Regions from separate parts of the Sporosarcina sp. FSL K6-1540 genome, predicted to be linked through region 1. Evidence: riboswitches for the same ligand, from Rfam matches in the RefSeq annotation. Region 1 holds a riboswitch; the other holds the start of a gene.
What was found. Region 1 has a riboswitch for S-adenosylmethionine ahead of MKY15_RS10375 (methionine biosynthesis PLP-dependent protein). Riboswitches for the same ligand answer to the same signal wherever they lie in the genome.

Region 1 (6,673 bases):
CGTCTTGATAGGCTGTAACCAAGTCATCAAATAACTCTTCGTCATTTGCATAGATGCCTTCTTCGAATGTCGCTCTGTGAATCAGCATATTCGGGCTTGGAATCGTGAATTTTGCGACTGCATCACCTGCGATACTTTTCAGGAACTTGAAGTGTTCAATCATGTAATGGTCGCTAAACCCAATTTTTCCTGTCACTCTAATGCCGTGTGCTTTCGTTACAACACCATTGAATTGGAGTCCTTTATCTGTTTCGAAAAACTCAACGCCGTCAAAGCCAGAAAGGAAGTCAAAATGCCACCATTTACGGCGGAATTCTCCGTCCGTCACAGAATTAAGTCCAGCTTCTTTTTGCTTTTCGACGAGCTTTGTAATTTCTTCGTCTTCGATTGTGCGTAATTCCTCGGCAGTGATATCACCGGTTTCTCTTTGCAAACGCGCCTGCTTTAGGCGTTCTGGTCTTAAAAAGCTCCCGACGTGATCTGCTTTAAATGGTGCTTTCGTCAAAGTTTGTTCGGCTATAGGTTTTGTCAATTTAAATTCCTTCTTTCCAATATAATAATGTTTTCTTTAATGGTACTTAATTAGGTATGGCAACTTTTTCACTTGTTTTAATCAAGGCTTGATCAAAATCGGCAATCAAGTCATCGACATGCTCGAGTCCAACAGAAAAACGTAGCAGACCATCGGTAATACCACGTTTCTCCCGTTGTTCTTTAGGCATGGCGGCATGGGACATCGTTGCAGGATAGGAGAGAATTGATTCAACTCCGCCTAGACTTACTGCGAAAACGGGTATCCGAACGTTTTCAACAAAGGCCTTTGCTGCATCTCTGTTTGGCAAACGGAAAGATAAGACAGCGCCTGGACTTGTCGATTGTTTCGAGTGGATTGCGTGTCCTGGATGACTTGCTAACCCTGGATAAAACACCTCATCTACTAACGGGTGGTCGTTCAAGTACGAGGCTATTTTACTCGCCGATTCGGATGACTGTGTTAAACGGGCACCAAGCGTTTTAATTCCTTGAATTAACGCGTAAGAATCTTGTGCGCCTAGAATAGAGCCGAAAGAGTTTTGAATGAATGCCAATCGATTGCCAAGTTCTTCACCCTTTGTAACCGCTAGCCCAGCAATGATATCGCTATGCCCCGATAAAAACTTGGTAGCACTATGAACAACGATATCAACTCCAAGATCTAGTGGGCGCTGGTAAAGTGGCGACATGAATGTGTTGTCGAGAAACGTCAGACAGTCATTCAATTTTGCAAGTTCAACAATCGCTTCAATATCTGTAATGCCCAAACGCGGGTTGGATGGTGTTTCAATATAGATTACTTTTGTATTTGGACGGATTGCACGTGCGGTTTCATCTACATTCACTAGATCTACAAATGTATGGTCGATACCGAATTTCGGTAATACCTCGGTTACGAATCGGTATGTGCCGCCGTAGACATCTTCGGTAACCACGATATGGTCACCCGAAGAAAGGAGCATAAATGTAGCTGAGATGGCAGCCATTCCGGAAGCGAAGGCCAATCCGCGCGAACCGCCTTCTAGTGAGGCAATCGTTTTTTCCAACGCATCCCTCGTTGGATTGCCCGAACGGCTATAATCATACGGCCCGAATGCATCGAAGCTTTCCTGATGGAACGTTGAAGATAAGTAGATAGGAACGTTGACAGCACCTGTTTTTTGTTCGTAATCTCCGCGGGTCGAAGCATGGATAATAGTCGTTTCCAACCGTTCTTTATTCAAACTCATCGTTGTAGCACCCCGCTATTCAAAGTTGCAAACACTTGCTTCAAATCTGCGATCAAATCGTCAGCCTCTTCGACTCCGACAGAGAAACGTAAAAGTCGGTCGCAGACGCCACGTCGTATTCGTTCTTCACGAGGAATATCGGCATGTGTTTGCGTTGCAGGGTAAGTGATGAAACTTTCCACTCCACCAAGACTTTCCGCAAATGTAATGAGCTGCAGATTTTCAAGGAATGGCCCGACCGATTCACTATCGTTCAGCCGAAATGATAGCATTCCACCTTTTCCTGGATAGAGAACGTCCGTAACAAGTGGTTCATCTTTCAAATAATTGACGATTATTTTCGCGTTTTCATCATGCTGTTTCATTCTTAAATGCAGTGTTTTCAGCCCTCTGATGATTAGCCAAGAATCGGAAGGGGAGAGGACTGCGCCGATAGCATTATGGTTGGCGGCAAGTTGTTCGCAAAGTTTTTCACCTTTTGCAACGACAAGTCCCGCGAGGACATCGTTATGTCCACCGATATATTTCGTTGCGCTGTGCATGACAATGTCAGCCCCGAATTCAATCGGTCTCTGGAAATAAGGCGTTAAAAATGTATTGTCGACAATCAACAGTAAATCATGCTTTTGAGCCAGTTCTGCATACTGCCGAATATCAAATTCTTGCATGAGTGGATTGGTCGGTGTTTCTATGAAGAGCGCTTTTGTCTTCGAAGTGATCAACTTTTCGGTCTCGTTCACATCGGCGAAACTCGTATACGTTGTACCGATTGAATAAACGTCGGAATACTGTTCGAGCAAGCGATATGTGCCACCGTAAATATCTTCTGGGACAATCAATTCATCTCCAGGACGGAACAGCGTTAAGATAAGCTGAATCGCCGCCATACCAGAACTGCATGCATACCCTGCATCACCGCTCTCTAAGTTTGCAATTCCATCTTCCAATATGGAGCGGGTTGGATTTTTTGTCCGTGTGTAGTCGTAGCCAGTCGATTGACCGAGCCCCTTATGTTTGTACGCAGTTGATAAATAAATCGGAGGGTTGACAGCGCCCGTCTTCGGATCACTGTTGTTGCCTAATTGGACTAGGATTGTATTCAAACTTTGTTTTGTCATTGTAGTCACCCTTTTCTTTTAGATTACAAAAGGGGACCCTCTATAAGAAGAGGGTCCCCGAAATATCGTAGACTATCTTCTTATCTTCTAGGGAAATGAACACCTAAAGGAATTAGCACCGTACCTGAACAGGCTGGTTGCTGAGACGTCATAGGGCCAATCCCTCGGTCTCTCTTGATAAGAATCAAATTATGGAATTATGTGAAAAGAACAATTTCAATAACTTTATCATGACATGGAAAATAAAACAAGAGCGAATTATTAAAATCTGTCTTTCAGCAGCTGCATCCGTTGATTGAATAGACTTGGATATGATAAAAAGCCAAGCAATACACTTGTCACTGCAGCGGTCGTCAATAATAGGAATATGATGAGCAATTGGAACTGAACCGCTTGGATGGGGTCCGCACCTGCGATGATTTGACCACTCATCATACCTGGAAGTTGAACCAAGCCCATTGTCTTCTGACTTTCGATTGTCGGGATCATGCTTGCCTTGATTGCGTTGATGAGTTGTCTATGAATGGCCTGTTTTGGCGTTCCACCGAGAGAAAGGATGAGTTCGGTTTCATCACGATGCGTTTCAATCTCAGCTGTGAACCGGTTAAGGAATAGGATTGATAGCACCATTGAGTTGCCAATCACCATGCCGCTAATTGAAATGATGTATTGTGCGGTTGGCGGTACGATTTGAAAGCCTAGTAGAATACTCTGGGTTAGTACTTCTACAAAAAGTAATGTGACCGCGATTTTCCAAGTGATTCCCTTGATTGCTTTTCCTTTCTTACGGGTGTTTTGTGTTGCCGCTGCAATCATTAATGTAACCATTAACAAAATGTACAATATGTTTTCAGAATCGAAGACAAATTTAAGAATATAGCCGACCATAAGCAATTGGATAATGGACCGAATTGTCGCAATGATTGTGTCTTTTTCCAAATCTAAACGTAGAGTCTTTGATAGTAGTAAAGGTATGATTACAAATATAAGTGTAATGGATAACGTAAGATAGCTCATTCTACGCCTCCTTGCACAAACTGCTTCACAAATTCATTTGTTGGTGATTTCAATAAGTCACTTTCGCCAGTTTCAATGACTTGACCATTCATTAGAACCCAAGTGTAATCTCCAATTGATAAGGCTTGTTCTAAATTATGTGTTATCCAGATGATGGTTGTGCCATACACCCGGTTAATCTTGACGATTAATTCTTCGATTTCATGTAAAGATGTTCGGTCCAAGGCGGATGTGATTTCATCCAGTAATAGGATTTCAGAGCGGTTGATTAGTGTGCGAGCAATGGATACTTTTTGACGCTGACCACCGGATAATTCATTGGTTTTACGATGTAAAAATTGCACATCTAATCCGACGTCTTTTAGAATTTTAATGGCATCCTGTTCAGGCAATTTTTTACCTTGAAGTTCCATAGGGAGAGCTAAGTTATGATAGACGGTGCCTTTAATCATTGGTGCGCTTTGAAGTGCGATTCCGACATGGCGGCGTAGTTCAACGGGTTCATATGTGGAAATGAGTTTATCGTGAATGAAAATATCTCCTGAAGTAGATGAGATCAGCCCGTTACATAATTTAAGCAATGTTGTTTTTCCTGCTCCAGAAGGGCCGACGAGCGTTGTGATTTTCCCTTCCGGAAAGGAGCCCGTAATATTTTTTAAAATATGTACGTCACCAATGGAATAATTGGCGTCATGAAAGTGTAGGGCGGGTTTATAAAAATTGGACATTACATTCTCTCCTACCAGTTTCTTATTTATAATAATTCTAATCTAGGTAGTTTTGTCATGCAAGGAAAATCTATTGCAATTCCAAAAAATGTTTGTTACTATATCGTTAATCGATATAGCGATAAGCGATATAGTGAGAAGGTGAAAGAATGATAAAACAGCCAGAAAGTTTTTTACCATTGTCGCAGGCAACATATTATATTTTACTGTCCTTAAGGGAAGTACGTCATGGATATGCCATTATGCAGGACGTAGAAAAAATAAGTCGGGGGGAAGTTACAATGGGTCCCGGGACATTATATGGAGCACTAGGAAAATTAGAAAAGCAGAAAGTCATTCAAAAAGTAGACATAGATGATGCAGAACGCCGCAAGTATAATCAGCTGACACCCTTAGGTAAAGAAGTGCTTCAGCTTGAGTTTAAGAGGCTTGAATCACTTGTGAAAAACGCCAGGAGCATCATAAAAGAAATGGAGGGCGAAGAAGATGACTGTTAAAAGGTTCAAGATTTTTCTTGCTTCGAGTGTTGATAAAGAAGAGCAGTGGCTGACGGATATGTCACGCCAAGGATTTCATTTTAAAAAGTATGGATTATTTACCTATACCTTCGATGAAAATCCTAATGAATCATATGTCTATCAAATTGATTTCCGGGATGCGAATGAAGAGTATATGCAACTATGTAAAGATGCCGGTTGGCAATATGTAGACAGCGCTCTAAAGCAATTTCATTATTTTCGTACAGAAGCAAATGAGTCAGGGGTAAAAAAGATTTACTCTGATGGTGAGTCAGTAAAAGAAACGTTTCAGCGGATGATGAAATTTTATCTGATATTATTTATAATCTTTTTAACATCGCAAATTGGATTGTTTTTGACGTGGAAAGGTCAGTTGACTCAAATAATTATGACGGTTATCATTATGCTTGTTATTCTTTTGTACTTGTACGTTTTTATTTCCTTGAAGAGAAAAATTGATTTTTATTGACTAATAAATGATGCTTATTTCAGCAAGTACTATTTGAAATTCATTCACCAATCGTCATTACAACCTTGATTTTAACCGCTGTTTTAGCGATATTCTTTTCTATATATATGATTGGATTATCGAATGAAGATAAACCCCCTTGGTAAATAAAGCGAGATGATTTAATAAAAAAGTGGAGGGCAAACAATTTGAGTTTGCCCTTCTATTTTATCTCCAAGGGGAGGTGATTGAATAACCAATCATGAAATTACTTGATCTTAGTAAAGAAAACGCCACAAGTAAAACGTCGCATAGGACTCCCAGTTCTCCCATGGTGCAGCAAGCTTTAAAATTTCTTCTTTCGTTGGCTTTTCTTCTGCTCCTGTCAAATGTTTGATGGCGTTATGAAGTCCGACGTCAGCAATTGGAAACGCGTTTGGGAAACGCAAACAGCGCATTAAGACATAGTTTGCAGTCCAGGGCCCAATTCCGCGGATTTTGATAAGCATGTTTTCCGCTTCCTTAAAGTTCCCAGTTCCCAATACCTGAGCTTTGGATAGGCTTCCATCTGCGATAAGCTGTGCAACCCCAATCAGGTACTCACATTTTTTTACGGTCATTTTTAATGACGATAAATCCTCGACTGTAAGCTTCGCAATGTACTCTGGTTCAGGGAATATCCAATATGACTGTCCTTCCCATTCAATCGAATTTCCGAACGTCTCCACAAAGCGCCTTTTCAACGTATATGCGTATGTCAGATTGATTTGCTGTCCAAGAATTCCCCAACATAACGCTTCAAACAGGTCAGGGATTCCGATGTTTCGCAATCCATAAAACTCACTTACTGCTTGTTGAAGCAATGGATCCCTTTTCGCCATCTCATAATAAGGTTTCAAATCAGTATCGAGATCGAACCAATCACGTACATAATGGACGACCATATCCCGGACGCTATCGCTAGACGGTGTATATTTTTCTATAAACCGAACCAGAAGGTTACCCTCTGTATTTTCGCTGACTTCGACTAATAGAATCTCATTCCCAACTGGAATTGCCTTGATCACTTTACCATCACGGA
Region 2 (6,673 bases), 1.6 Mb from region 1:
GATTTGCTCTTTTTCAAGTAACTCATTCACCCGTTCTACAAGTACATCCTGGACATATTTGTGATAACCAAGATTTTCACAAAGAATAAGCTGCTGGTTATTAGTAGACTGTGTCACAATCTTTTTCTCAATGCCATTCATTAAAATACCTGTAAATAGTAAGTACGGAATAATGAAAACTTGCTTTTGAGGTGCTTCCTGTAGTTGCAGTAATGCTTCATCGAAATGAGGATCTGCTCCGTAAAGAAAACAAACAGTTACTTTATTAAAGGCGTACTTGTCAGCAAGAAGCTGTGCAATTTCATTTAAATCATGCTTAACTGCGGGATCACTACTCCCCCTGCCTACGATTAACACTTGAGCATCTTCTGCAATCACTACTTGTTGTTCAACAACTCGGTCATATAAACTATCAACAATCTTCGGATGAATGCCAAATGCTTTTCCGTATGTAAATTCGATATCGGGATACATGATTTTTCCCACTTCGATTTCAAATGGAATATCTTCATTTGCATGCGCTGCGGATAATAAAAGTATAGGTACAATGGCAATTTTAGTTGCTCCGCGTTCCACGCATTTCGTAATCCCTTCATCCACGCTTGGTGCCGCTAGTTCTAAAAAACAAATCTCTTGAATCGGAACATCGATCATTGCTTGACTGCTCTTAATAAACTGAATGGCTTCTTCGACACCTGCTTTAATTCGGCTACCGTGGCCCACATATAAAACTGCCTGCATGCTAATCCCTCCTCGTATCAAGTACGCCTCGGCGTAATAAGGTAACCTTTCTTTATTATTAAGCGGGGATTTTCACCCCTGCTGAATGAAGTTAAACTGCTAGTATGCAGATACTTCTTTAATACTATTTTGGTTCAACTCTGTTTGTTCAAACCATTGAATCTTCTCTCGCAATTTCACAACTTCGCCGACAATGATCATACTTGGGTTTTTAATTTCAGATTCTCTCGCAATCTCTACAATGGTCGACAGTGTACCTGTAATCGTATACTGTGCTTCTGTCGTCCCCCAATGAACAAGTGCTACTGGCGTGTTTTCAGGTCGGCCATGCTTAGTCAGTTGCTCACAAATATAAGGTAAGTTTCCGACACCCATATAAATCGCTAATGTATCAATACCAACTGCAAGACTTTCCCAATGAATGGAATCGCTTTTTCCAGCACGCATATGGCCAGTTACAATCGCAAAACTAGAACTTAAATCACGATGCGTGACTGGGATTCCCGCATAAGCAGGAGCCGCAATTCCAGCAGTAATTCCTGGAACCACCTCAAAAGGGATTCCGTTGTCTGCAAGAACTTCTGCCTCTTCAGCACCTCTGCCAAAAACGAATGGATCTCCACCTTTTAAGCGTGTGACGATTTTTCCCTGCTTCGCATATTTCACTAAAAAGTGGTTAATCGTCTCCTGAATCATTGCATGGTAATTTGGGAGTTTTCCGCAATAAATCAAGTCCGCTCCCGGTTTTGCATAGGAGAGCAGCTCTTTATTAATTAAACGATCATACAAGATGACATCCGCTTGTTGAATACATTTCATCCCTTTAACGGTGATTAAATCAACATCTCCAGGTCCAGCTCCAACTATAAATACTTTTCCCATTCTCATCTCTCCTCTCACCGCTCAGTTCTACAATAAAATCATCGTTATGAATGAATCTCTTCTTTTTGCATTCCTGCAATTAATACTTCGATCACTTCCGGTCGGCTAAATGTCGATGGCAGTTGTTCTCCCTTACGAAGCATTTCTCTCACTTTTGTTCCCGACAAGATCACATGGTGACTGGCATCATGCGGACAAGTTTTTGGTGTTGCCATGTTACCGCATTTATTGCAGTAAAAGCTATGCTCGAAAAATAATAACGTGATCCCAAGTTCTCCAAGCGTAAAGTTGCTAAAGATTTTCTGAGCATCATACGTACCGTAATAATTACCAACACCCGCATGATCACGACCGACGATAAAGTGTGTGCAACCAAAATTCTTTCGAACCATCGCATGAAAAACAGCTTCTCTTGGTCCGGCATAGCGCATTGCTGCTGTAAATACACCTAAAAACACGTGCTCTTTCGCATAATATTTTTCTAGTAAGACTTCATAGCTTTCCAGGCGCACATCTGCTGGAATATCATCTGATTTCGTTTCACCTACAAGGGGATTCAAAAATAATCCATCTACAATTTCCAATGCAGTCTTTTGAATATATTCATGTGCCCTATGAACTGGGTTTCTCGTTTGGAAACCGACGACTGTTTCCCAGCCTAGCTCTTGGAATTTCCCTCTTGTTTCAATCGGGTCATATAGGTACTCCGAAAACTCATTCAGCGGCCTTCGCTGAATCAGTGTGATGGTTCCACCCAGGTAGACATTAGGGCGCTCAAACAACTTCTTGACGCCTGGGTGCTCACGGTCTGTCGTTTGATAGACTAGTTTAGCTTCTTTTTCCTTATCTGGTGTGAAAATATCCGATACTTCGAGAACACCATAGACAACTCCATCTCTCACCAATTTCACAAATTTCCCAACAGCGATACCTTGTGCGTTCACCTCTGTCGTTGGCAATGTAATCGGAATTGTCCAAGGTACTCCAGTAGATAATCTCATTGTTGTAACAACAGAATTGTAGTCTACTTCTGTAAGAAATCCACTTAAAGGGCTATAAGCACCCGTACCAATCAAATCCAAGTCACTACTAGCAATTTCGTCTAATTCAACTGTTTCAGTTATTCCTTCGTATTGAAAACCAGGATTCCAGCGATTAATTAATGTACCACCATGCGGTTGACTCAAACTCATTTAAATTCCCCCATTTTCGTTAGCATTATGCAAGCCACACTCTGTCTTCGCCTGATTTGCCCAGCGCCCTGACCTCGACCCCGTCGTTGTATCCCCTTTGAATGTGCAGTGTGAACAACCGATACTGGGATAGCCTTGGTCATGGAGTGGATTATATGGCAAATTATGTTTTTTTACATAATCCCAAATATCAATCCACGTCCAATGAATCAGCGGGCAAATTTTAACCGATTGAAAGGTTTCATCTTTGTTCACAAAGTTTGTCTGACTTCTTGATGGTGATTGTTCACGCCTAAGTCCTGATAACCAAGCGGTCGTACCGCTCATTGCTTCACGGAGTGGAATTACTTTCCTCATATGACAACAACGATCCGGCTGTCTTTCCCATAGTCGATCGCCATACTTGTCAGCTTGTTCCTCAACCGTTAAGCCGGGAGTCTTCATTTCAATTACAAGCTTTGGATAACGTTTCTTTACTTCATCGATTAAGGTATGCGTTTCTTGAAAATGAAATCCGGTTTCGAGAAAGACCACTTTAGCAGTTGGTTTTATTTGCGAGATTAAATCTATCATTACGATACCTTCAACCCCAAAACTACACGCATATACAAGTTCATCGTCGTATTCTCCGTAAGCCCATCGCAAGACGTTTAACGCACCTTTTGACTCGTCATCGATTGGAAAAACTTCACTAGTCTCAGCCCAAGATTTGTACGTCAACTTCGCCATACTAATCCCCCCTCTAAACTCAATAACTCTATTACATTATCTTTTTTTAAAAAAGGCGACTTTAATCTACTATTGATTAAAGTCGCCTCTAATTTTTTAGTCAGCGAATTGTTCGTATGTTCACGATTGTCCATTAGCTTCTGGATTTCCAGTCGGCATGTGATTAGCGTTTATACTAACTTTATTAATCCTATGTGTCAAGTAGGTTTAAATACATTCTATTCCTAAAACCCCAATATGTTACGCATTTTGTAATTTTTTTAGATATAGTTATTTTCTTTTAAATAAGAAACGATGACTTTGACAGACTCTACAATATTTAATTGATTGGTATCAATGATTATTTCCGGGTTAACAGGTTCTTCATAAGGAGCATCAATTCCTGTAAAGCCTTTAATTTCACCCAATCTTGCTTTCTTATAAAGCCCCTTCGGATCCCGTTCTTCACAAGTTTCTAAACTTGCCTTAACGTATATTTCGATAAACTCATCGGATTTGACAATTTCTCGCACCTGATCTCGATCTTCCTGATAAGGCGATATGAATGCTGTCAATGTGAATAAGCCAGCGTCGACCATTAGTTTTGAAACTTCACCGATTCTGCGAATATTTTCCGTCCGATCATTTGGACTAAACCCTAGATTCTTATTTAAACCGTGCCGGACATTATCTCCATCCAGTCGATAAGTATGAATGCCTTTCGCGTGTAACTCTGTTTCTAGCGCTACTGAAACTGTTGATTTCCCTGACCCTGATAGCCCAGTGAACCAAAGAATAGCACTCTTATGGCCCTTTAGTTCTTGACGATTTTTTTTTGTTACCTCTGATTCATGCCAAACGATATTTGTAGACTCTGTCATTGTTTGCCCCCCTAAATCATTTGTTTCAGTTTAATTTTTATATACAAAAAAGACACCTTTTTCCGATTCAAATAATCGATTAGAAAGTTGCCTTTAGTTGTCTAATTAGCATGTATGAAATTGTTAAAATGATAAATGACTTACAACCTTTACAGTAAAGAAATAAAAAAACCACTTCTAAATAGAGCAAGAAGAGGTTAATAGAATCGAACACATATTACTCCTCTTATCTGCTAAACTTTCGTTTACTGGAATTGGCACAGTACTAAACAGTCTGTTGCCGAGGTTTCATCGGGCCAGTCCCTCAACCTCTCTAGATAAGATATAAACTATTAAGTTGAGACCAATACTACATTATCGAAAATTCAAAGTCAATGACTTATCAGAATTTATTTTCAATCATATCAGTTTAGTTGGAATTAAAGGCGATCTTCTTGCACATATAATAGGCACTTTAAACTACTTTTCAGTGCGCTAGGAAACATGTTAGTTAACTCTCACTTAACCTTTCGTTGTTCTCATCGGTTTTCTCTATTTCCTTTTCATAATTATTTTTCCAATTAACAAGAAAGATTCCTGCAAATATTAGTAATCCACCAAAAAGGATAGACCAGGTTAGTCTTTCATGGAGTAAAAACCATCCTGTGAGTACACCGAAGAATGGCGCTAAAAAAAGGAATGCACTAGTTCGTTCTTGATTACCTCTTTGGAGAAGATAAAACCAAATAGAAAACTGAATAATTGAGGCTGCAATGGTAAGCCATAACAAAATCAGGATAGATTGAGTAGTCATTTTAAAGAAAGTCTCTTCCAGTAGTAAGCTTCCCAGAAAGAGAATTAATCCACCAAAAAGCATTTGATAGGCTGTCATTACATACGTATCAAATTTGAAACCATGTATTTTTATCAATAGCGTAGCAATCGCCCATGAAACAGCCGACAAAAGCCCTAATATGGTACCGACTTTAAAGTCAAGATGTGAACCTAACGTGAGAAAAACCCCGATAAAACCTAACAGTACACCTATCCATTGCTGAATATGGTAACGCGATTTTAAAAAAAGCGTCCCAAAAACGACAACGAGTAAAGGATTCATAAACGTTAGGATAGACGTCTCTCCAGAAGTGATTGTACGCAGTGCCATAAATATACAGCCCATCACAAAAGCTGTTTGGAAAAGTCCAATTAGAACAAGCCACACCCAGTCGATTGCTTTTACTGGATGTGGCTTGTTTAAGATTTTAACGATAGTTGCCATAATAATCCCTGCAAGCGTAAAACGCAGAGCGACTAATAGGAGTGGAGATGAATAGGCTAACCCTAACTTCCCTATTGTAAAAGAAGAACCCATTAGTCCAGTCGTCAAAATCACTAACAAGCAAAAACTGATTCGATTCATCCGATCCCCACCCCATTATTACTATAAAACGTTTAAAAGAAAATGCTGATCAATTGATTTCACTTTAAGTTTTCAAAGAATACACGGATAACGTCGGCTCCGCCTAAGAAGGTCCCCAACGTTCCTCCCAAGTTAGTCAAAACGATTACCAACAAGACCCGTGTCACCTTATTTGCCCAAAAACCTTTAATCGTAAAAACATCTGCAGAAAGCGTTTCAAAGTCACCAACACTTGGGCGGCGAAAAAATGCTTGAACAATTCCTGAAACCCAACCGGCCGCTATCAGTGGATGCAAGGTAGTAATAGGGGCTGATACAAAGGCCGCTAAAATGGCCAGCGGGTGTCCAAGAGCCACCGCAGCACCAATAGCTGACAGGCTACCTGTCCATAAGACCCAGCTTAACGCTTGATCGAAACCGGCAGATGGATTTGCGATAAAGGTGTAGGCGATAATTGATAATAGAAGAATCGGAATTGCCCATCCGATAATTTTTGGGATTTTTGATTTTGGTGGTGTTTGCGCTAATGCGACTAAATCATGGTCATTATAGATTTCTTTTGTAATCCCTGGAACATGTGCTGCACCAATGACTGCAACGACCTTTTTACCTGGTGCATCTTTGATTTTCTGTGCTAAATACTGGTCTCTCTCATCGATTAAGGGCGTCTTTAACCTTGGAAATGATTCCGTAAAGTCAGTTAGAACGGCATTTAGCGTGTCCTTTGATTTCATTTTCTCCAATTCTTCTTCAGAAATCGTCTCTTTGCTGAAGATACTATAAAAAACCGACATCAGAAGCTGACTTTTCCCCTTAAGTCCAATATTCCCCCAAATTCGGGAAAAAGTAATTTGGATATTACGGTCAGC

Region 2: another riboswitch for S-adenosylmethionine. It lies ahead of cysC (adenylyl-sulfate kinase); the one in region 1 lies ahead of MKY15_RS10375 (methionine biosynthesis PLP-dependent protein).

What each region holds. Positions count from the first base shown of each region.
Region 1 is NZ_CP152018.1:2,227,411-2,234,083, forward strand. Features, by position in the region: gene MKY15_RS10365 (5-methyltetrahydropteroyltriglutamate--homocysteine S-methyltransferase) at 1-532, opposite strand, end outside; gene metC (cystathionine beta-lyase) at 579-1,763, opposite strand; gene MKY15_RS10375 (methionine biosynthesis PLP-dependent protein) at 1,760-2,881, opposite strand; SAM riboswitch class I at 2,959-3,065, opposite strand; gene fetB (iron export ABC transporter permease subunit FetB) at 3,143-3,898, opposite strand; gene MKY15_RS10385 (phosphate ABC transporter ATP-binding protein) at 3,895-4,626, opposite strand; gene MKY15_RS10390 (PadR family transcriptional regulator) at 4,776-5,123, shown strand; gene MKY15_RS10395 (DUF2812 domain-containing protein) at 5,113-5,613, shown strand; gene MKY15_RS10400 (DNA-3-methyladenine glycosylase) at 5,871-6,673, opposite strand, start outside.
Region 2 is NZ_CP152018.1:3,831,979-3,838,651, reverse strand. Features, by position in the region: gene MKY15_RS18005 (sirohydrochlorin chelatase) at 1-741, opposite strand, end outside; gene cobA (uroporphyrinogen-III C-methyltransferase) at 841-1,623, opposite strand; gene sat (sulfate adenylyltransferase) at 1,668-2,816, opposite strand; gene MKY15_RS17990 (phosphoadenylyl-sulfate reductase) at 2,817-3,545, opposite strand; gene cysC (adenylyl-sulfate kinase) at 3,806-4,405, opposite strand; SAM riboswitch class I at 4,629-4,729, opposite strand; gene MKY15_RS17980 (DMT family transporter) at 4,896-5,804, opposite strand; gene MKY15_RS17975 (TraB/GumN family protein) at 5,864-6,673, opposite strand, start outside.